2 linked regions of the Marinoscillum sp. 108 genome follow. The protein of the gene in region 1 interacts with the protein of each later gene in a pairwise test. Links are inferred from orthologs where the notes say so. Each region holds a gene or a part of one and is shown on either strand. Other genes may lie near its edges.

Evidence for each region.
Region 2: the proteins of gyrB (region 1) and gyrA interact in binary tests that used the Escherichia coli proteins (3 or more experiments, as listed by UniProt). The link is inferred for Marinoscillum sp. 108 from one-to-one orthologs.

The regions. Positions count from the first base shown.
Region 1 is NZ_LR734808.1:96,982-108,969, reverse strand. The notes cover bases 1,138-4,051. They hold gyrB (DNA topoisomerase (ATP-hydrolyzing) subunit B), read left to right. Parts: upstream 1,138-1,572; coding sequence 1,573-3,531; downstream 3,532-4,051. Other genes in these bases: GV030_RS00345 (M1 family metallopeptidase), read left to right, coding at 3,743-4,051; GV030_RS00355 (hypothetical protein), read right to left, coding at 1,138-1,472. Outside these bases: GV030_RS00360 (CoA-binding protein), read left to right, coding at 1-89; more of GV030_RS00355, read right to left, coding at 90-1,137; more of GV030_RS00345, read left to right, coding at 4,052-5,629; GV030_RS00340 (DUF1573 domain-containing protein), read right to left, coding at 5,681-6,778; trpS (tryptophan--tRNA ligase), read left to right, coding at 6,859-7,827; GV030_RS00330 (hypothetical protein), read right to left, coding at 7,816-8,244; GV030_RS00325 (phospho-sugar mutase), read left to right, coding at 8,388-10,112; GV030_RS00320 (calcium/sodium antiporter), read left to right, coding at 10,221-11,231; pgi (glucose-6-phosphate isomerase), read left to right, coding at 11,347-11,988. UniProt on the Escherichia coli protein: DNA gyrase negatively supercoils closed circular double-stranded DNA in an ATP-dependent manner to maintain chromosomes in an underwound state.
Region 2 is NZ_LR734808.1:769,540-781,709, forward strand. The notes cover bases 5,283-8,378. They hold gyrA (DNA gyrase subunit A), read left to right. Parts: upstream 5,283-5,602; coding sequence 5,603-8,155; downstream 8,156-8,378. Other genes in these bases: GV030_RS03225 (hypothetical protein), read left to right, coding at 5,283-5,533; GV030_RS03235 (M48 family metallopeptidase), read left to right, coding at 8,187-8,378. Outside these bases: GV030_RS03200 (penicillin-binding protein activator LpoB), read left to right, coding at 1-516; GV030_RS03205 (COG3014 family protein), read left to right, coding at 531-1,967; GV030_RS03210 (hypothetical protein), read left to right, coding at 2,044-2,538; GV030_RS03215 (hypothetical protein), read left to right, coding at 2,786-3,406; GV030_RS03220 (FKBP-type peptidyl-prolyl cis-trans isomerase), read left to right, coding at 3,451-4,407; more of GV030_RS03225, read left to right, coding at 4,484-5,282; more of GV030_RS03235, read left to right, coding at 8,379-9,356; GV030_RS03240 (hypothetical protein), read left to right, coding at 9,583-9,990; GV030_RS03245 (AraC family transcriptional regulator), read right to left, coding at 10,117-11,040; GV030_RS03250 (aldehyde dehydrogenase family protein), read left to right, coding at 11,233-12,170. UniProt on the Escherichia coli protein: A type II topoisomerase that negatively supercoils closed circular double-stranded (ds) DNA in an ATP-dependent manner to maintain chromosomes in an underwound state.

The sequences.
Region 1 (11,988 bases):
ACGATCGACTCGCTGCGAAAGCCGCCGATCAGGGCATTGAAACGCTGAACGCCTGCACCCTGGTGATGCTGAGTGCCAGCACCTTCTGATCATTCGACTTCCTGAGCATATATTCTGGGCACACAGATCACTCCGGCTTCCATCATCCGCACGATCATGGGTGCCAGGTGAGCATTGGCCTGTCCATCAATGGCTATAGGATTCTCCTGAAAAGTAAATAACCTGAGGCTGGGCAAGGCTTCCACTTCATCTGGAATGGTGGTGATTTGGTTATTGGATACATCCAGATCATTCAGATCTTCCATTTCCAGGAACTGACTGGGAAAATCCACCAGGTAATTGTCATTCACCCGGGCAACGGTAAGCTTTTTCAAATCGCTGACCGACTCAGGAAGAACACTCAAGCGGTTGTGATGCACATACATTTCGGTAAGGTTAGACAGCTTGCCTATGCTTTCAGGAAGGGAATAAATTCTATTGTTCGCCAGAAATAATACCTCCAGATTTTTGAATGCTCCCAATTCTTCCGGAATCATCTCCAACTCATTGTAATATAGGTCTATCACCTTCAAGTCCAACTCATAGAAATCCTCTGGTAGTGATTGGAGCTTATTTTTATACAATGACAGTTTCTCTAGTTTGCGCATGCGGGAGATCCCGGGCGGAAGGCTGGAGAGCTCATTTTCCTGCAACTGCAGTTCCTTTAGCCCCTGCATGTTATAAAAGGCAGGATCAATAGCCGTCAGTCGGGAATTATTGGCTTTAAAAACTTCTAAAAAGCTCAATTTCTCATACTTGCCATCAGACAACATCAAGGCATGAGATTTATTAAAAGACACCTGGTTCAGGAAACTCACTTTACTCAACCTACCAATGGGCACTTCTCTGAAAAAATTCTGATCAAGTACCAACTCATTCATCCCCTCCAGTTTTCTGATCCCATTCGGCAATCGCTCGAGAAGGTTATTGCTCAGATCAAGCTTCTTGAGATTTGGAATCCTCTGTATCCGCACCCATAAAAATCGTTCGAGATGATTGGCTCGCCAGTACACCCGCTCAAGATGCTGGAGCTTTCCCAGCTCCTTCGGCAGCTTCCTGATGTCATTATGATCAATGATGAGCACCTTAAGCTTGGTTGCCTCAAAGACAAATTCAGGAATTCTATCCAAACCTGCGTAGCTCAGGTCAATCTCCACCAATGTATCAATCCGGGTATTCGCCTGATAAGCCAACAACTTTTCTTGCCCCTCAGTTTGATGAGCCCGTCTGATGGCTACATTGGCCGAATCCACAGCGGCCCTCGGATCCTCGGCATACATTCGCTCAAAGATTTTTCTTCCCTGCTCAGCCCGTTGCCATCGCTCCATCAGCACCCGCTCTACGCTATCAAGTTCCGGATCTCTACCACCCTCCTGTGCTGCCAAAGGACATGATATCAGCCATGTAAGGAGACAAAACAAAATCAATCTCATAACTAAATATTTAGTTGATAAAACTAATACAGCAAAAGTCCAAATCCAAGGGGTCGGAGAAGCATATTTTATATATTTTTGGGGTTTGAAAAATTGAAATATGGAACAAAGAAAGTCATTGGCCAAAGGAGATTATTCAGCTAATAATATTCAGGTACTTGAGGGATTAGAAGCCGTAAGGAAAAGGCCAGCTATGTACATTGGAGATGTGGGCATCAGAGGCTTGCATCATTTGGTATGGGAGGTAGTTGATAACTCTATTGACGAAGCCCTGGCAGGATATTGTGATGACATCCATGTAGAAATTAATAAAGACAATTCCATAACCGTATCCGATAACGGACGAGGTATTCCTACAGATATACACGAAAAAGAACAAAGATCTGCCCTGGAGGTAGTAATGACCGTCCTACACGCAGGAGGTAAATTTGACAAAGACACTTATAAGGTTTCAGGCGGTCTGCACGGTGTGGGGGTTTCCTGTGTGAATGCACTCTCCACTCACCTGAAAGCCACCGTTCACAGAAACGGTATCATCTATCAGCAGGAGTACGAAAAAGGGATTCCAATGTACCCGGTGAAAGAAGTGGGCAAAACGGATATCAATGGGACCATTATCACCTTCATGCCGGACAGTAGCATCTTTACACATAGTGAATACAAATACGACACGGTAGCTTCCCGTTTGCGTGAGCTCTCATTCCTAAACTCAGGGATCAAACTCAACCTGGTAGACCATAGGGACCAGGACGAGAATGGAGCAGACCTCACCGACGAGTTCTTCTCTACAGGAGGACTAAAAGAATTCGTTCTGTACCTGGACAGCACAAGAGAGCGACTCATCCCTGAGCCTATCCACCTCAACAATGAAAAAGGTGAAATCCCGGTAGAAGTAGCACTGAACTACAACACTTCCTATACAGAAAATGTAGTCAGCTATGTCAATAATATTAATACCATCGAAGGTGGTACACACGTAGCTGGCTTTCGTCGGGCACTTACCAGAACCCTTAAGTCTTACGCTGATAAGTCAGGCCTTTTGGAAAAAGCCAAAGTAGAAATCACGGGGGATGATTTCCGTGAAGGCCTTACCGCCGTTATTTCCATCAAAGTGGCTGAGCCACAGTTTGAAGGACAAACTAAAACCAAGCTCGGAAACTCGGACGCCATGGGTGCTGTGGACACCAGCCTGAGTGAAGCATTGCAGGAGTACTTAGAAGAACATCCCAAAGAAGCAAAGCAAATCATCTCCAAGGTGATACTGGCTGCACAAGCCCGGCAGGCCGCCAGAAAAGCCCGTGAAATGGTACAGCGTAAAAATGTGCTGTCTGGCACAGGCCTGCCCGGAAAACTCGCTGACTGCTCCGATAAAGACCCTGCAGTATGTGAAATCTACCTGGTGGAGGGTGACTCTGCCGGTGGATCTGCCAAGCAAGGGAGAAACCGAAAGTTTCAGGCCATTCTTCCGCTTAGAGGAAAAATCCTCAATGTAGAGAAAGCGCAGGAGCACAAAATCTACGATAACGACGAAATCAAGAACATCATCACCGCTTTAGGTGTCAGATTTGGTATGGAGGATGACGCGCGAGCGCTCAACATGGAGAAATTGCGCTACCACAAAATCATCATCATGACGGATGCTGATATCGACGGTAGCCATATCAGAACCCTGATCCTTACTTTCTTTTTCAGATACATGCGTTCGCTGATAGAAAACGGATACCTCTACATTGCATTACCACCTCTTTATCTGATCAAAAAAGGTAAGCAAGAGCGATATGCCTGGACGGAAGATGATAGATTATCCATTATCAGAGAACTGGCCCCTGAAGGTAAAGAAGACTCTGTGAACGTACAGAGATATAAAGGTCTGGGAGAGATGAATCCTGAGCAACTATGGACAACGACAATGGATCCTGAATCACGAAGCCTAAAGCTCGTAACGATTGATTCTGCAGCTGAGGCAGATCACTTGTTCTCAATGCTCATGGGTGATGAGGTAGCCCCTAGAAGAGACTTCATCGAGAAAAACGCAAAATATGCTAAAGTAGATGTCTAAAACCTCTGCGATCTGAAACTCTCAACGACTACCTGGAAGATTGCTTGTATAAACTTCCATATCATCACAAAAGAGAAGAGGATCGCTGAGCCCAGGGCCAGAACAATTAGCATTACCAATTCGAAAACCTTATCCATTATTTTTTTAGTTGCTTATTAAAATAATATAAAAAACTCCAGACGATTACATTATTCGTAGAAAAGTTTTCCACATGAAATATAATTTTGTGAAGATCACAACATTCCTATCTTTTATTTTCCTTTTTTGCAAAATTTCAAGCGCTCAGGGCTATTGGCAGCAGCGAGTCAATTACGAAATTTCTATCGATTTCAACTCAAAGTCGCATCAGTACACGGGGGAGCAAACCTTAAAATATTACAATAACTCCCCAGATACCCTTTTCAACGTTTACTACCACCTGTACTTCAATGCCTTTCAGCCGAATAGCATGATGGACGTGAGGAGTAGAACCATCTCAGACCCGGATCCTAGAGTAGGTTCCCGCATTGCTCAACTGAGCGATGATGAAATAGGATACCTCAAAGTGATCTCTCTGGATCAATCTGGTACTGAACTCGCTTACCATGTATCTGAAACAGTACTCGAAGTGAATTTGAGTAAACCCATCCTACCAGGTGCTTCTGAAGTTTTCAACATGAAGTTTGAAGGACAGGTTCCCTTGCAAATCAGAAGAGCAGGTAGAGATAGTTTTGATGGCGTGGATTATTCCATGTCACAGTGGTTTCCCAAAATGGCCGAGTATGACAAGATGGGTTGGCACACCCATCCTTATGTAGGCCGTGAGTTCTATGCCCCTTGGGGAGATTATGAGGTCAATATCACCATGGACAAAGATTATGTGATCGCTGCTACAGGCATCCTCCAAAACCCTAATGAAATAGGCTACGGATATGAAGATACCGGGGTGAAAGTGAATAGAAAAGGTCAGAAAATCACCTGGCGCTTCAAAGCTGAAAATGTGCATGATTTTGTATGGGCGGCAGACAAGGATTACATTCAGACAACTGCTCAGGTGCCCGACGGGCCTCTGCTTCGTTTCTTTTACATCCCGAGCGAGGACACCAAGTATTGGGAAGAGCTTCCAGCCTATACCATTAAGACCTTCGAATACATGCAAAAGCGATTTGGAAAATATGGCTGGAGCGAATATGCGGTGATCCAGGGCGGAGATGGAGGCATGGAATACCCCATGGCCACGCTCATCGCCAATAGAAAAAACTCAAAGCTTCGCTCACTCAACTCCCTCATAGGGGTGATGATGCATGAAGTTGCTCATAGCTGGTATCAGGGCATGCTGGCTACCAACGAAAGTTACCTCCCATGGATGGATGAAGGATTTACCACGTTTGCGGATGAATACACAGAAAACTTTGTCTTAAATAAAGGCAGCAAGCAACCATTAGACTATTCGTACAAGAAGTATTTCAGATGGGTTGAGTTTGGTTATGAGGAGCCCATGTCCACCCACTCAGATCACTACAGCAGAAATAGTGCTTATTCTATAGGAACCTACACCAAGGGGGCCATTTCACTTGAGCAATTGGGGTACATTATAGGTGATGCCAATAGGGATGCCGGTCTGCTCCGATATCACCACGAATGGGCCTTCAAACATCCTGATATGAATGATTTTATTCGGGTAATGGAAAAACAAAGTGGTCTTTCCCTGCATTGGTATTACGATTACTGGATAGGCACCACCGAAACCATCGATTATGCCATCTCCTCTGTGTCCGAAGTAAAGAACGGGGTAAAAGTAGATCTGGAAAGGTTGGATAAAATGCCTATGCCCATTGACCTCACCATCACCAAAAAAGATGGAACTGAACTGGAGTACTACATCCCTCTGGGAATCATGCGTGGCGAAAAGCCTAAAGAAACTGCTAACGAAAGATTGGTAGGTGAAGATTGGGCTTGGACACATCCAACCTATTCTTTTAGTCTGGACATCCCCTATTCAGACATTGAAAAAATAGAAATTGACCCTTCGGGCAGAATGGCCGATGTAGATAAAACCAACAATGTAGTTATCCTAAGAAGAGTTCCTGAGAACACTCCTAAAAACATTAGCGAATAGAAATCAAGCAAAGTCTATTGGGAAGAGAAAGGCTCTCTTCCCAATAGACTTCTAATTCACATCAGCTTTGATACTGATCATCTGAGAAGGCGCCGACGGGTCATTGGAAAACACGGTGACCGTTTTATACTGTCGGCCCTGACGACCAGAGGTATCAAACCTCACCTCGAAGCTCACCGTCTCGCCGGGAGCGATGGTCTGTTTTTTCAACCGGGCAACAGTACATCCACAATTGGGCTTCACACTCCTGATCTCAAGATCTTCCATCCCATTGTTGGTTATCTTAAAATCGGTGATTGCCGTCACACCTTTATTCACACTCCCAAAATCATGCTGCGTCTTATCAAAGGAGAGCTTTGGAGCTTTTTTCATTTCTTCCTCGGTCCTGGGCGGAAAGTATTCTGAGATGGTGGCTATCACGTGAAGTTCTTTGACCTCATCTTCAGCTTCATCAGTATACAACCGAATATTATCTGACACGAAACCCAGATCAGCTTTTTTTACAGGATCAAAAGTGAGCCTGATCTCGCCCAGAGTCTTTGGCTCCAGCACCACCGGGTCAAACACCACCTGCACATGCCCGGGCAATGAGCTTTTGTCCTCAAGCCAGCGCACAGCACTGTCTCCTTCATTGTATACTTTGAAAGATTCTGTTACCACTTTTTCAGTAGTCACCCGTCCTATATTCAGGGCTTTATATTTCAGCCTGATCTGCCCCAGCAAAAGCGGCAATTCATCTTCCATAGTTGATGCTCTGGGCGAAACCATCCCTTCTATATATAAAGTAGCCGATGCTGAACCCGACCGCCCCGCTGAGTAGCTTACATTCAGCGACTTCTCAAATTTACCCGGTCGGTTCAAAGGGTCATACTCCGCCACCACAAAGCCGGTATCTCCTGGCATCAGAGCAGAGTCTGTCCAGTCCGGTGTAGTACAGCCGCACGATGCTTCCACATTCTTAATCTCCAAAGGATCAGCACCGGTATTCACAAAGAGAAACGCATACTTCACAGCCCCGCCCTCTTCGTGGATTTCACCAAAATCGTGTTTTTCTTTCAAAAACCGAATGTTTTGTCCTGCTAAAGCGGTTATTGTGAAATACGCACACAAGACCAACATCACTCCTACCCTCAATTTTCTATTCATCATCTAATTACCTGTTTTGCTATTTCCTTGTTTTAAAACCACACAAAGATTCAAATTATTTAGGTTTGCACAAAAAATCCGAAATGGCCAGAATATTAACAGGAATTCAGAGTTCAGGGAAACCACATTTGGGAAACCTATTGGGTGCAATAATACCAGCTATTGAGTTATCCAAGGACAATAAAAACGAGTCCTTTTTCTTTATCGCTGACCTCCACTCCCTGACTACCATTAAGGATGCCGAAACCCGGCGTGAAAATGTGAATGCCGTGGCAGCAGCCTGGATCGCATGCGGGTTTGATACGGAAAAGAACCTCTTTTACAGACAGTCGAGAGTGCCGGCAGTATGCGAGCTGGCCTGGTATCTCAACTGCTTTACACCTTTCCCGATGTTGGCCAACGCCCACTCCTTCAAGGACAAATCGGACCGACTGGCTGATGTCAATGCCGGGCTTTTCACCTACCCTGTGCTGATGGCCGCTGATATACTCCTGTATGACGCCAACATCGTACCTGTGGGCAAAGACCAAAAGCAACACCTGGAGATGGCCCGTGACATGGCCTCATCGTTCAATCACTCCTATGGTGACACTTTCGTACTTCCTGAGGCAAGAATAGACGATAACCTCATGACCATCCCTGGCACCGACGGTCAAAAAATGAGTAAATCGTACGGTAATATCCTTGACATCTTCTTGCCTGACAAGAAGCTCAGAAAGAGTGTGATGTCCATCATCACCGACAGCACTCCAATGGAAGAGCCTAAAAATCCTGATACCTGCAATGTCTTTGCGATCTACAAAACCATTGCTGATGAATCACAAATTAAGGAGATGCGTGCCAACTATGAAGGGGGAAACTATGGTTATGGACATGCCAAACAGGCACTTTTTGAACTGATCGTAGACAAATTTAAAGAGCCCAGGGAGCGTTTTGATTACTACCTCAACAACCTCCCCGAGCTGGAAGAACGTTTACAATCAGGAGAGAAACGTGCCGCGGAAATCGCACAATCTGTCCTGAGTCGTGTGAAAGTAAAATTAGGCTTCTAAAGGTTGTCTGGCCACCCAGACAGTCTCTTTGAAATCCGCATTCAGACCCTGAAGCACCAATCGCGTAGGGCCAGGTACCAATACTAGCTTGGCTTTGATCCCCGGGAAATCATCGGCTTCTACCTCTATGCCTTCTTCGGGATCAACATCATACACTTCATTCCCATTTTTTGGTTCATAGTGCGAAGCCAGATAAGATATCGGTTTCAAAACCTCATTATCCGGACAGTACTCATCATGCACATTGAAGAGCGCCTCTTCAATGTAGGCACCAAAGGTCATTTGAAAATCTTCCTCCAGTCTCCTTACCTCATCCTGAAGCTCCTGATAGGTGCTCCCTTCCTTTGCAAATTGAAAAAGTTGATTCTTCTTTTCAGCAATTTCAACAAATGCTTGATTAAGATTTTTTATATTCATACCCTCTATTATTTTACAGAAAATATTGAGATTGATTAAAGTGCAAATTTTAATACATTTTTAATTAATACAATACTTTATTGTAATTATTATATTTCTAAAAACTTTTCAAATACCAATATTATCAAATTGATAATTTAAACATGGAAGTAACAGCAAAGGCTCAAAAGTGGCTTGCAAGCCAAAAAGTAGATCAGGACACCAAAACCATCATTGAGAAGATGTTGGCAGATGCTGACCAAACTGAATTGACTGAGTGTTTTTATAAAGACCTTGAATTTGGCACCGGAGGGCTTAGAGGCCTGATGGGCACCGGATCCAACAGAATGAACAAATACACGGTGGGAATGGCCACCCAGGGACTTGCCAATTACCTCAATCAAACTTTTGCCGGAGAAGAAATCAGTGTGGCTATCGCCCATGATAGCCGAAATAACAGTCGCTTTTTTGCCGAAACCACGGCAGCTGTTTTCTCGGCCAATGGGATCAAAGTTTATCTCTTTGAAGCGCTTCGCCCAACTCCGGAACTCTCCTTTGCCATCAGACATCTGGGCTGTAAAAGTGGGGTGGTACTCACCGCCTCTCACAACCCTAAAGAATACAATGGATACAAAGCCTACTGGGACGACGGTGCCCAGATGGTACCCCCGCATGATGTGAATGTGATCACTGAAGTAGGTAAAATTTCCTCTATTGATGATGTGAATTTTGATGCCAACGCCTCACTCATACAGTCGATCGGCAATGAAGTGGATGAGCCCTACCTGGACATGATTCAGTCTCTTTCACTTTCACCTGAAGCCATTGCCCAGGAGAAGGACCTGAAGATTGTGTTTAGCGCGATCCATGGCACAGGCACCACCATGGTTCCCCCTATTTTGAAAAGGATGGGTTTTGAAAATGTAACGGAGGTGAAGGAACAAGCCATGGCTGATGGCAACTTTCCTACGGTGATCTACCCTAATCCTGAGGAAGCTGAGGCCCTGAGTCTGGCACTCAAAAAGGCCGAGGAAATAGATGCTGACCTGGTCATGGCTACAGACCCTGATGCCGACCGGGTGGGAATAGCAGTGAAGAATGACAAGAACGAATTTCAGCTACTCAACGGAAATCAGACCGGGTCTTTGCTGCTTTATTACTTACTGAGAAAGTGGAAAGAAAATGGCAAACTGAATGGCAAACAGTATGTCGTGAAGACCATTGTGACTACAGACCTTATAGAAAAAATCGCGGAAAAGTACAATGTAAAGCTCTATAACACCCTTACTGGCTTTAAATACATCGCCGAGGTGATCAGAGAACTGGAAGGAAAAGAGGAATTCATTGGTGGCGGAGAGGAAAGTTACGGTTACCTGATCGGAGATGCCGTGAGAGACAAAGATGCCATAGCCTCCTGTGCCATGATTGCGGAAATGGCAGCATGGGCCAAATCTGAAGGCACTTCATTGTACGAACTCCTTAAGAACATCCATAACGAGTTCGGACTTTATCAGGAGTCGTTGAAATCCATCACCAAAAAAGGAAAAACCGGAGCTGAAGAAATCAACGAGATGATGGTCAAATTCCGCCAGAATCCACCATCCATGCTCGCTCAATCGAAAGTGATGACTATGATCGACTACAAAGCAGGAACCTCAAAAGACCTGACCACCGGAAAAGAGGAAAAAATCAAGTTCCCGGCTTCCAATGTCTTGCAGTTCATTACGGCAGACGGTAGCAAAATATCCGTTCGCCCATCAGGTACAGAACCAAAAATCAAATTTTACTTCTCAGTAAACGAGCAAATTTCAGCTCCTGATAAGTATTACGAAACTATTGGTCTTTTGGATAAAAAGACCCAAATTGTAGTAAAAGACCTTGGTTTATAACTTTTTAGAGGTTGTTGCTTTAATCTTTTGATCTAGTTATCTTGCAAGGAATTTTGAAACGGATTCTATAAATATTTATATTCGTCTTAAACTAACCTAAAAACCGCCTTGACTGTATTTATCAATATTCTATTAGTAGCAGTGGGATTTGTTCTCCTAATCAAAGGAGCAGATTTTTTGGTGAATGGAGCTTCGTCCCTGGCTAAGAGATTCAATGTTTCAGATATTGCCATCGGCCTAACCGTGGTTGCCATGGGCACCTCAGCCCCAGAGTTGGTAGTCAATATCATATCCGGAACAGTAACAACGGATGAAGGCACGAATGACATAGTCTTTGGCAATATCATTGGATCCAATATCTTCAATGTCTTTTTGATATTAGGGATATCCAGTATCATATACCCTCTTACGGTACAACGAAATGCCCTTTGGAAGGAAATTCCCTACTCCCTTCTGGCTACTTTTATATTTTTCATTCTGGTCAATGATGTGCTCTTTTTTGGCGCTGAAAAAAACACACTGAACGTACTTGACGCCAGCATCCTCCTGGTCATGTTTATTCTGTTTCTGGTGTATATCTTCATGAACCTGACCAGAAATCCTGATGAGGGTGAGTTGGTAGAGGATATCGTCATTTTCGGAAGCGTAAAAACCACCATGATGATCTCTTTGGGGATTGCAGGATTGATCTTCGGAGGAAAGATGATCGTGGACAATGCAGTTGAAATTGCGAAAACTTTCAACGTAAGTGAAAAACTCATCGGATTGACCATACTGGCAGCTGGTACGTCTCTGCCAGAGTTAGCGACCTCAGCGGTTGCAGCTTTTCAAAAGAAATCCGATCTGGCGGTCGGGAACATTGTTGGTTCCAACATTTTCAACCTGCTGCTGGTGATCGGTGCCACGGGCCTTATTCACTCACCTCTTGGTTACCCTCCTTCACTTAACATGGATTTATACTTCTGTATGATCGGTACACTGATGCTTTTCATCTTCATGTTCACATTCGCTAAGTATAAGCTGGATCGCTCAGAGGGTGTGCTGTATCTGCTTGGTTTTATCGTGTACATGTATGTGCTTTTCGAAAGAGAAGGAATGGGATTTGGCATTTTCTTCTAATTTTCAGCAGGCTTTTTAGTGACAATTAATTAAATCGCACTCTTGGGAAGATTATGCGGTTGAATTTATTGTAAATGCTCTCCTTTCTTGTGAAGTTTACAAGAAAAACGAACAAATGCTATCAACCATAAATCCTGAAGAATCCAACTCCTGGAAAGCACTTACCAAACACTTTGATACTATAAAAGAAACCCACATGCGGACGCTCTTCGAGCAAGACCCGCATCGTTTTGAAACCTTCTCAAAAACCTTCGAGGATATCCTTCTCGACTTTTCCAAAAACAGAATTAACAGCAAAACCTTCACGTTACTTTGTGAGCTAGCTGAAGAAATGGGGCTTCAGGAAGCCAAAAAACAAATGTTCGGTGGTGAGCCGATCAACCTTACTGAAAACAGAGCGGTTCTCCATGTGGCGCTGAGAAACTGCGGTAAAAAACCCTACTATGTCAATGGTGAGAACATTACTCCTGCAGTAATGAGCGTGCTGGATCGCATGAAATCCTTCACCGAGCGACTCCACCAGGGTGACCTCAAGGGGTATACCGGCAAAAGGATTGAACACATTGTCAATATCGGAATTGGTGGGTCAGATCTGGGCCCATTTATGGTCACAGAATGTCTGAAACCTTACCAGAAAGCAGGTATTCAATCTCACTTTGTGTCCAATGTGGACAGCACGCACATAGTGAATGTGCTGAAAGCTGTAGACCCTGAGACTACACTGTTCATTATCGCCTCAAAGACCTTCACCACGCAA
Region 2 (12,170 bases), 670 kb from region 1 along the record:
GTCACGAGAGTGAGCCCAGATCAGCAAATAGACCTGAGTGGTCGATGGAACGATACCGATTCTAAGCTGGTGGCGGACGAAATGATCAATGACGTACTGAACAGACCCTGGAGAGAAGATTTCAGTCGTGCGAATGGACGTAAGCCTGTGGTGATCGTAGGCATGATCCAAAACAAAACGTCTGAATACATTGAGCCGGAAACTTTCATCAAAGACGTAGAGCGGGAGTTTATCAATTCGGGAATGGTCAGAATTGTCCAGAATGCGGTCTTCAGAGAAAAACTGCGTGAAGAGCGTGCCGACCAGGGTGAATTTGCTTCACCGGAAACTCAATCGAAATGGGGCAGAGAACTCGGAGCTGACTTTATGATGTTTGGTGTAATCACCGCTGTGACTGACTCCTATAAGAATGAGAAGGTGGTCAATTACAAAGTAAACCTCGAATTGGCCAACCTCGAAACCAACGAAAAAGTCTGGATAGGAGACAAGGAGATCAAAAAATTCATCAAAAATTAAATCCACAACACCGCGTGAACGTCAAATGGATTAAGGCAGCCAGTATCATTTTTCTGGCCTGTTCTACCTTCTCATGTGCTACTTATTATCAGATCAATTCTGAGTTCAATCAGAGTTTTGAGCAGGGTAATCTGGAAGCGGCTGAGCGGGTGCTGAACAGCAACAAGCAGGCGGCTAAGAAAAAGGCCCAATTCCTCTACTTTGCCAATCAGGGTGTAGTGAATAGCATGCTTGGAAACCTGGAAGAAAGCAATGAATGGCTGGAGAAGGCTTACTTGTTTGGTGAGGATTATCAAAAAAACTACGCCAGCATTGCTGCCTCATTCCTGGTCAACCCCAATACCATCGTGTATCCGGGAGAAGATCATGAGCATTTGTTACTGCTGTACTACAAAGCGTTGAATTTTCTGAAAATGAAAGATTATGAGTCGGCACTCGTAGAGTGCCGACGCTTAGTCAACCGACAGAACGAGCTCAGCGACAAGTATAAATCGGATAATAAATACAAGGAGGATGCCTTTGTGCACAACCTTATGGGCATCATCTATGAGGCCAGTGGCGAGATCAACAATGCGTTCATTGCCTACCGAAATGCCTACAACATCTATGAAGGCGACTATAAACGATTGTTTGGGTTGGATGCCCCAAACCAACTTAAGCAGGACTTGCTCCGCGCTGCCCACCTGAATGGTTTTTATACTGAGCTGGATTTTTACGAGCGTAAGTTCAATCTGAAATATAGCCCGGTCGCATCTCAGGAATTGGTGTTTTTCTGGCACAATGGGCTGGGTCCTGTCAAATCAGAATGGTCTATCAATTTTACCGCTGTAGATGGGGGCGATGGTTTTGTCACCTTTGTGAATGATGAACACAATTTCAGTTTCCCTTATGCCATTAGCGGTCCAGATCAAAAGTCTCAACTGACCGATCTGCGATTGTTCAGAGTGGCTTTTCCAAAGTATGAGGAGCGTAAACCTTATTTTCAACGAGCAGTACTGGAAACGAATCAGACACGCTATCCACTGGAGCTGGCCGAGGATGTCAATGCCATTGCGTTCAAAACCCTGGAGGAGCGGATGATGCAGGAGCTGGCCAAGGGACTATTGAGGGCTGCCACTAAGAAGGCTGTGGAAATGGCCATTAGGGGCCCTCAGGGAGATAGTGGGGAGAAGAAGACTGAAGAGGAGCGACGTGAAGAAGCCATCCGAGAGGGCTTGTCGCTGATGGTGGGCATCTTCAATGCCAGTACTGAAAAGGCTGACACCCGAAACTGGCAAACCATTCCACACGACATTTACTATAGTCGTGTGCCGCTCAATACCGGTGAAAATACGGTGACCCTCAAAACCATCAGTAGCTCTGGTGCCACGTCCACCCAGGATTTTTCCTTTACTGCAGCCAAGGGAGAAACCCTTTTTCATTCATTTCAATCCCTGGAATACAAACGTTAGTGCTTTTTTACTGTCATTTTTGACCAGGCTTTCATAAACTTGCCAGCTGTTTGAATGTGAAAACTTAAAAAATGATATGATGAAGAAAGCAGTAACAATGATGTTGTTCCTATTGGCAGGTGTAGTTGGTTGGGCTCAGGAAGACACTTTTACAAATGAAGAACTAACTACTTATGCCTCTGTGATGGTATGGGCAGAAAACGAAAAGGCAGCGCTGAGCAGCGTAGTGAGTGATTCAGTAGCTATTTGGTTGGAGAACACAGACCTCACCAATGCCCAGTACAATGAGTTGAGCAAAGCAGACAAGAAGGGTGAATTGGAGAGCGTGGAAGCTACAGAGGCTCAGGTGGCAGTCTATACGGCCATTAGAAACAGAATCGATGACAAAGCCGCGAAATTCAAAGAAAGATATGTGTCACGAATTAAAGATGACATTGGAGCCGGGCTTTACAACAAAGTGAAAACTGCCCTTAAGAAGGATGAAGCAGTGAAGGCCAGGTATTATGAGATATATGCCCAACTGCAGACCGAATCTTCGGAGCAGGAGGAGAGCTCCGGCGATACAGAATAGAGAGGAGAAAAAGGACTGAGATTCAGTCCTTTTTTTATTTATATCAGATGATGTTGATGTTTTGCGGGTTTGGTAATAATGCACCCCTTATAGTCAGAAAGACCCCTGAGCGCACAGAAATCTAAATTATTAAGTTTAACCTTCATGGTGGTGAGATTGAAAGAAGGAGCCCTATTTACCCGAAGGTTTTAATTACGACAAGAATTTTGTTATTTTCAGGCAAACGAATCCAAACAGAGACCAGAATATGTTCACGGAATATGAAATAGAAACCATGGTTGAGCTTCCTGAGGTACTGGAAGCTACCCAGGCCTTAAAGAAAGATTTTTGCAAAAATGAAGCGCCTTATCTGGAGATCAGCGACCATGACTTCTTTTCCCTGATCATGATGGCTCCAACGGTGGGTATTGCACTGGCGGATGGCACGGTGAGTCTTTTCGAGGAGTTAGCGCTGAATAAGAAGGCCCGAAAACTTTCGAAAGGCGGGTATTTCATGAAAAAGGACCCGGTGGTATATGCCATGAAGTTCTTGTTGAAGAAATATGATATCTGGTCTGATAAGTTCTTCAATGTGCTGAAGGTGGCCATGCACGTATCTTTCGATATGGAGCGGCTGGAAAAGAAAAAGTTTGATGAGGAAGCAGAGGTAACGTATCCTGAATATAAAAAGGCGGTGCTCAATACCCCATACATTCTGATCCGGTTTATCGCCAGTTTCTTTTTGGAGAACGATGAAGAAATTATCAGTACCAATCGCCATATCGGGCGCAATGAATATTTGCAAATGCTCAAAATTGGTGAGCAGATGGGATTGAATAAGTTGCCAGTCTTCCAGATGTTTTGCAAAACCTTTGATCAAAAAGCGTAATTTCGAAGCATAATCTTTTGTGCATTCGTTCGTTTTGGCTTTTAATGAAGAATTTTCCACCCTTTATCATGGTTCTGCTCATCTTATCATTCATCTCCTGCAAGGAGGATGAGATAGACGCTGTAGCCGAGGAAGAAGCCCGGATTCAGGCGCATTTTGATTCACTGGACGTGGATGTGAGCATAAGCGAATCCGGCTTATATGCGTACCCTATCAGAGCAGGAGGGATCCCATCAGCGGGTTTTGTGCTGTCTATTTCCTACAAAATATGGGTCCTGGGTGCGGATTCTACCACTACCAGCATTCGGAGTTTGGATACAGTAGTGGTGAAGAAGAATGCCAATGCCATTTACCCAATCGGGATCGATGAAGCCCTGAGTTATATGAAAGAAGGGGAGAAGTGGGGTTTTGTGCTGCCTTCTTATTTGGCTTATGGTGACCATGCCTTTCCCAATGTATTGATCCCTGCTGGAGCCACCATGGCGGTGGAACTTGAAGTGCTGGAGGTCCGATCAGAAAATGACATTCTGGATGCTGAAGTCTCAGCCATCGCGGATTATGTCACAGACAATAACCTGAGAGATACGGTGACCTATCCACTTAATCAACCTGAGATGCTTGCCAATGGAATGGTCTACAAGCGGCTGAAGGCCGGTACCGGAGCGACTCCCCAGAGCGGGCAGTTTATTTCGGTCACTTATGAAGGGCGTTTTTTGGATGGAACTGTCTTCGACCGGGCGCCCAACGCCAACGTATTTGAGTTTTACTTGGGCGCTGGTTCGGTGATTCCAGGTTTTGAGACTGGCGTGCAGCGCATGCAGCTTCAGGAGCGAGCGCTGATTGTAATCCCTTCTTACCTTGCCTATCGAGAAAGTGCCGTGGTGATCCCGCACAACATCACTTCAGAGGTGGCTGATCTTGAAATAATACCATCCTATGCGTCAAAAGTACCGCCCTATACACCTTTGGTCTTCGAAATTGAGGTGATTGGTATCAATTGATTCATATTATCCCTAATTTTAGAATTCAAACAGGATCGTATTGCGTAGGCTCTTCATATTTGTATGCACATTTCTCATGGCTTATCAGTGGTCTGCTGCGCAGGCACAGGATATCTATCAGAAATATGATATCTACAGGTCTCCCTTTCGTGTACTGGCCAACAAAATAGGGTGGACGGTCTCCACAGGATACGCGGCCACCAATTACAAACATGATCTGGCCGGGTTTTACTTTTATCAGGATGGTGAAAATCAGCTGATTCTCAGCAAACAGAATGAGTTGGGACCAGTGTTTTCTGGTTATCAGCACTGGATGAGCAATCCCACAGCCGGAGAAGAAGTGAATCTGGATGATGTCTTTGATGTGCCATATGATTATCTGGAAAACCCGGTCAACAATCCAGACCTAAGGAACAGACAGTTCATCGGGGATGCCGATACCCTGGGACTGAGCTTCTCATCCATTGCTTCTACGGTTCCCGTCATGGCGTCAGCACACTACGATTTTCAGAAATTTCGAATCGGGTTGGGCTTTCAGTATGAGAGACACTACATGACTCCCCTCAAACCATCCGTGTATCAGGAAGTAATTCGCCCTTACGAGCCAGATTTTAAACAAACCCATTACATAAAGTATTTTGGAATGATGGGCTATGAATTTTATGAGTTTTGGGATTACACCTTTGTGCTGGAGGTGCAACTGGGCCGGGCTAAACCGGGGAAAGAGATAAATACCAACGCCATTGGGATTGGTCAGAATTTTTATACCAACATAGGGGTAAACATTGAGCATAACCTTTCTGAGTATTTCAGGGTGGTGATACGCCCCAGCTATGACATCAAGAGTTATGTCATCAATCTGCCCGATGCATCCAGCATCCGCCATACCAATTCTGCCTTCATGGTCCAGGTGGGAATCAGCATCAATATCCCGGAAATACCAAGGTCTCCCATGGCCAGTGATCATGTACAATTGAAGCATGTAATCACTGATCCTGCCAGCGGAAGACTCATGGAAGTGAGGGGTCAACCCATGTGGAAAAAGCAGAATCCAAAAGTGGGCGAAAACCACCGCAGACTATGGCGTTACAAGTTGAAGAACAGGAGAAAAATAGACCCCTATTAAAGCAGTTCAGACCGAAAAAAATTGCTTAAATTGCGACTTGTTTTTAAGGTAAACTTTTAAAGCTTTTTCATGTCAGACGATAGTGAAAACCTACCTGAAGGAGAGTCAGGAACCTACCCGGGGCAGAACATTATCCCAATCAACATAGAAGATGAAATGAGAGGCGCCTACATTGATTATTCAATGTCGGTAATCATCTCACGTGCCTTGCCCGATGTAAGAGATGGTCTTAAGCCGGTTCACAGGCGTATTCTCTATGGAATGCTGGAGTTGGGAGTAAACTATAACAAGCCCTATAAGAAATCAGCCAGGATCGTAGGAGAGGTACTGGGTAAGTACCACCCACACGGCGATACAGCGGTATATGATACCATGGTGCGTATGGCGCAGCCCTGGTCTCTCAGGTATCAGTTGGTCGATGGTCAGGGTAACTTTGGATCGGTAGACGGTGACTCACCGGCAGCGATGCGATATACTGAGGCCAGACTGAAGCGTATTGCAGAAGAAATGCTGGCGGATATCAATAAGAATACTGTTGATTTCTCACCCAACTTTGACGATAGCCTGAAGGAGCCCTCGGTACTTCCCGCCAAGCTGCCCAACCTGCTGCTCAATGGAGCCAGTGGGATCGCGGTAGGGATGGCCACCAACATGGCCCCTCATAACCTGTCGGAAGTGGTGGATGGCGCTGTTGCCTACATTGACAACAATGACATTACCATCGAAGAACTCACTCAGCATATCAAAGCACCGGATTTCCCGACAGGTGGTATCATCTACGGGTATCAGGGTGTGCGCACGGCCTTCGAAACTGGCCGCGGTAGAGTGGTCATGAGGGCCAAGGCGGAAGTAGAAACCATGAAGTCAGGGCGAGAGCAAATCGTAGTGACTGAGATCCCCTATATGGTCAACAAGGCATCGATGATCGAGAAGACTGCCATGCTGATCAATGAAAAGAAAATTGATGGCATCTCTGATATCCGAGACGAGTCGGACAGAGATGGTATGAGGATTGTTTACGAACTGAAAAAGGATACCATTCCGAACATCGTTCTGAACAATCTCTATAAACAAACACAGCTTCAGTCTTCCTTTAGTGTAAATAACGTAGCACTTGTAGGAGGTAGACCTAAGACATTAAATGTCAAGGACTTATTGAAGTACTATGTGGAGCACCGACATGAGGTGGTCATCCGCAGAACCCAGTACGAGCTGGAGGAAGCCGAGAAGCGGGCACACATTCTGGAAGGTTATCTGATCGCTCTGGATAACCTGGATGAAGTCATCAAATTGATCAGAAGCTCACGTGATCCGGAAATTGCAAAACTGGGACTGATGGAAAACTTCAAACTCAGCGAGATTCAGGCACGAGCCATTCTCGACATGAGGTTGCAGCGACTGACCGGTCTTGAGCGTGAGAAGATCATCAAGGAATACGAAGAAGTGAAGGCTTTGATCGAAGAGTTGAAGGCTATTCTTGCCGATGAAGGTAAGCGAATGGAAATCATCAAGACAGAGCTGTTGGAAGTGAAAGACCGCTATGGTGATGAGCGCCGCACGTACATAGAGCATGCTGCGGATGAGTTTACCGCTGAGGATATGATTCCTGATGATGAGATGGTCTTGACCATTTCTCGTGAGGGCTACATCAAGCGTACTCCGCTGATCGAATACCGTACGCAAAACAGAGGTGGTGTAGGCTCAAAAGCGGCCACTTTCAAAAGTGACGACTTTACGGAGCACCTCTTTGTGGCGACTAACCACAACTACCTGCTCATCTTCACAGAATTTGGTAAAGTGTACTGGCACAAAGTGTGGGCCATTCCTGAAGGCAGCAAAACTGCTAAGGGACGGGCTATCCAGAACCTGATCAATATAGATCCCGCGGATAAAGTTCGTGCAGTGATCAATGTATTGAACCTGGATGATCCAGATTACATCAACAACAACTTCCTGATCATGTGTACCGAAAACGGTACCATCAAGAAGACCACCCTGGAAGCTTACAGTCGTCCGAGACAAAACGGAATCAATGCGATTACCATCAATGAAGGCGATAAATTGCTGAATGTGCGTCTGACCAACGGGGACAATCACATCGTGATTGCTTCGAACACTGGTCGTGCGATCAACTTCCACGAATCGGATGTAAGGCCAATGGGAAGAATGGCAGCCGGGGTGCGCGGTATCAAAATGAAAGAGGGTGAATTTGTGGTTGGCATGGTCTGTGTTGACCATAAGGAGCCGGCAGACCTCCTGGTAGTATCAGAAAACGGATATGGCAAGCGCTCCGATCTTTCTGACTACCGCATCACCAAACGAGGTGGTAAAGGTGTGAAAACCATGAATATCACTGAGAAAACAGGTGCTTTGGTCGCTATTAAAGATGTGGAAGAAACGGATCACTTGATGATTATCAACCGTTCGGGCATCGCTATACGTACCGAAGTATCCAGCCTCAGGGTAATGGGTCGAGCCACTCAGGGAGTGAGACTGATCAGGCTAAATGATGATGATTCCATCTCAGCGGTAGAAAAAATTTCCAATATTGAGGGAGATGATGAGCCGGAGGGAGGAGAAGAAGGAGCGACTCAGAGCCCTAATGAAGAGAATGTAGACTAAACTTTAATAGATAACCTTAATAAAATTGACAATGAAACGTACTTACATAATCATGATGGCATTGGTTGTAAGCCTTGCAGGTTATGCCCAAAAGAAGCCTAAGATCACCAAGGCCAATCAGGCCCGGGAAAATGGAGACCTGGCTGAGGCCAAAGCAATCATCGATGCTGCCATCGAATACGAAAAAGTAAAGGATGACGGGAAAACCTGGTATTACCGCGGACTCATTTACGCTACCATCGATACCACGTCCAATGAGCAATATGCGAGCCTTTCAGACAATGCGCTGGAGGAAGCTGTAGCAGCATTCAATAAAGCGGATGAAATAGACCCTGAAGGCAAGGGTTATTATGTGACTGGCATGATGGGTATTCCAGTTTTGAAAGAGCAGCAGATCAGCAACTACTACTCCTATTACTACAATAAGGCGGTAATGGCCTTTCAGGATAGCGAATATCAGACGGCTGTGGACGCTTTTGAGAAGTCGTACTACATTGTTCCGGATGATACCAATGCCTACATCAACGCAGCTTATGCGGCTCACAATGGCCAGCTGTACGATGCAGCTACCAAAAACTATCGCTTAGCGATCGATAATGGCGCGACCAGCAAGGATTTGTATTACAACTATGTGAGCATCCTTACTTCGGCTTTGGACGATAAGGAAGCAGCCTTGGCGGTGGTAGATGAAGCCCTTGGGAAATATCCTTCTGATGGCACTTTACAAAAGAACCGAATCAATCTACTCATCAACATGGGTAAAATAGATGAGGCCAGAGGTAACCTGGAGCAGGCCATTGAAAGTGAACCTGACAATGCCAATCTATACTTTACCCTGGCGGTGATCAATGATGAGTTGAAGGAACAAGAGCGTGCCATCAAAGCATACCTGAAAGCCATTGAGATCGATCCGAATCACTTTGAAGCTAACTTCAACTATGGGGTAATCCTGATTAACCAGGCGAACGAGACCATCAAAGAAAGCAATAGCCTGGGTATGTCCAAGGCAGATCAGAAAAAGGCCAGGGAATTGGAGCCAGTCATCAATCAAAAATTGAAAGATGCTCTCCCACAATGGGAAAAAGTGCATGAGATCAATTCTTCAGACCGAACAGCAATGGAAACCCTCGCTTACATCTACACACAGCTGAAGATGAAAGAAAAGGCCAATGCGATGAATAAAAAACTCGATTCGCTGTAAATTTCACAACGAAATCACGAAAAAGCCGTCAAAAAAATACTTTTGACGGCTTTTTTTTATACATTTAATCTCCACCGTTATTAAGGTTGTTAAGTCAAACCTTATTTTTTATAAACCACCGCCAATATTTTCTGTTCATCAGGGAATTATTCCTGTTGGCGTAAATCTGTTGTTTTACGAATGTATAGTTGTTGAACTTTATGAACCTACTGCAAAACCCCTAAAAATGAGCACCATCAAAATTTCAGCCCGCGGCATTGACGAGATCAATTCGGTTTATAAAAAAATCAAGAAAGAGTACAAGGCAGTGGATACCATCAGACTCAATCAGGATACAATGGATTATGAATTGATTCTGGCCAAAAACGAGTTGGATGGCTACCTCAAGTCCATTTGCGATAAGGTGATTGATAATGATGAACTGCTGGAGGAAGAGAGCGTGTTCAAAGATTTTGGATGGAAAAAATTCAGTGCCGCCCTGGCCGTAGAGCGCGTGTCCATTCCGCTGAGAAGTTTGAAGACCATCTGGAATGACCTGAGTGATGAAAAGAAGCGTGCTTGCTTTGATTATCTCTGTGAAGAGAAAGAACTGACCCCAGTAGAGGGAGAAGGCGACGAAGTATTGGCCTCCTGAGATTCATTCCCAGCAAAATATGAAGAGCCCGAATGTTCGGGCTTTGTTTGTTTCAGGCCTATGAAAACATTTTTAACGAATCAATGTGGAGAATGAACTGATTAAGTTGATTACAACTGTATGAAATCATCTGATTTCGTGAAGCCTCCAGCTTCCGGGTGTCATACCTTCTTCCGACTTGAAGGTGGTAACAAAATGAGAGAGATTCTCAAACCCACAGGCAAAACAAACTTCAGTAATGGACATATCAGAAGTACTTAGATGGTGGCAGGCCAGCTTGATGCGCTCTTTTAATATGTACTGAGCGGGAGAGACCCCCATAGTCTCTTTGAACTTCTTGAAGAAACTTGCCCGGCTCATGCAAGCCTGGTTAGCAAGGCGGCTCAGATCTATTTTATTTCGCAGGTTAGATTTAATAAAGCGAATGGCCGCCGCCAGCGGGTGGCTGGCGGATAATACCGAATAAGAAGATTCAAAAATCACCCTGGCTTGTGTCTGCATGAGCCTGATGACCATTTCACGAAGTGTCAGCTCCACCATCATATCCTTGGCTTTTCCCTGCTCACTTTTAGTGATCCGAACGATGCGGTTGACAGTGTCTGCCAATTCCAGATTATTAGTCAAGTGAAAGATGGTAGGATCAATCTGCCAATCACCCCAGGATGAAGCTTTAGGGTGGTATTCATTCAACATATCGATGGTTTTTTTGATCACCTCATCGGAAATGGTCAGCGCGATGCATTGTGTGGGGTTGAGCTTCCGGGCTTCAGGAAAGTCTATATTCATCATTTCGCCCGGTGGGAGAATCACCGACTCCCCCGGTAAATACTCGAAAGAGGCACGTTGTGGCAGCGTCATCACCTTCTTACCCGAGAGCATACTGGTCAACACAAAATGGTCGAAAGTCAGGTGCACATTCTCTGCCTGCTCATGGGTTTCGAAGAGGTTGAGCTCGCAGGTTTCATAAGAATAAGCGGTCCTGTTTTCCACCAGGGTAAATAACGACCTTTCGTCATGGGTCGGAAATCGTTCGATCAGGTACTTTCTCAAGGCTTTTCCGGTTTGTGAAGTTTCTAAATTTAAAACTATTTTATTGATAATATCACTCGGATGCGGAATAGATAAGCCTTCAAATTACAAGAATGACAAAGTAGAGACGCTGACCAAATGGATTTAGACGCTCACCAAAAAGGGATCAGTAAAATGGGAGCACTTTTAGGTAAAACTAAAAGACTACAAAAAATGGAAACATTAACTAAGGAACACAAGGCGGTAGAGCGCCCTCCGTTTAAGCCCGCATATGATCATTTCATTGATGGAAAATGGGTGGCCCCATCTTCGGGAGAATACTTTGACAACATTAGCCCCATCGATGGAAAGGTGTTTACCAGAGCTGCCCGAGGCAATCAGGAAGACATCAACAAAGCGCTGGATGCAGCGCATACTGCTTTCTCCAGCTGGTCCACTACATCAGCTGCTGCTAGGGCCAATGTGCTGCTGAAGATTGCAGATATCATAGAGGAAAACCTGGAGATGCTGGCCCGTGTGGAGACTATCGACAATGGAAAGGCCCTCCGTGAAACCAGGGCTGCTGATTTGCCCCTTTGCGTGGATCATTTCAGATACTTTGCAGGGGTGATTCGTGGCGATGAAAGCACCATGTCTGAGCATGACGAACATACGGTAAGTCTCAACCTGCAGGAGCCATTGGGTGTGGTGGGACAGATCATTCCGTGGAACTTCCCATTGCTAATGGCCACCTGGAAAATAGCCCCGGCACTGGCTGCCGGCTGCTGTACTGTGGTGAAGCCTGCTGAGCAGACGCCTACAAGTATCATGGTACTGATGGAGCTGATTGCAGAAGTGGTGCCTCCGGGTGTGCTGAATGTGGTGACCGGCTTTGGTACAGAGGCAGGTAAGCCACTGGCTACCTCACCCAGAGTAGCAAAAGTCGCTTTTACAGGGGAGACCACTACCGGACGCCTGATCATGCAATATGCTTCTGAAAACCTGATTCCGGTAACCATGGAGCTGGGAGGGAAGTCACCCAATATTTTTATGCCCAGCATTGCCGACGCGGATGATGCTTTCTTTGACAAGTGCGTAGAAGGTGCCGTTATGTTTGCCCTCAATCAGGGCGAAGTTTGCACATGTCCTTCACGGATATTGGTACATGAGTC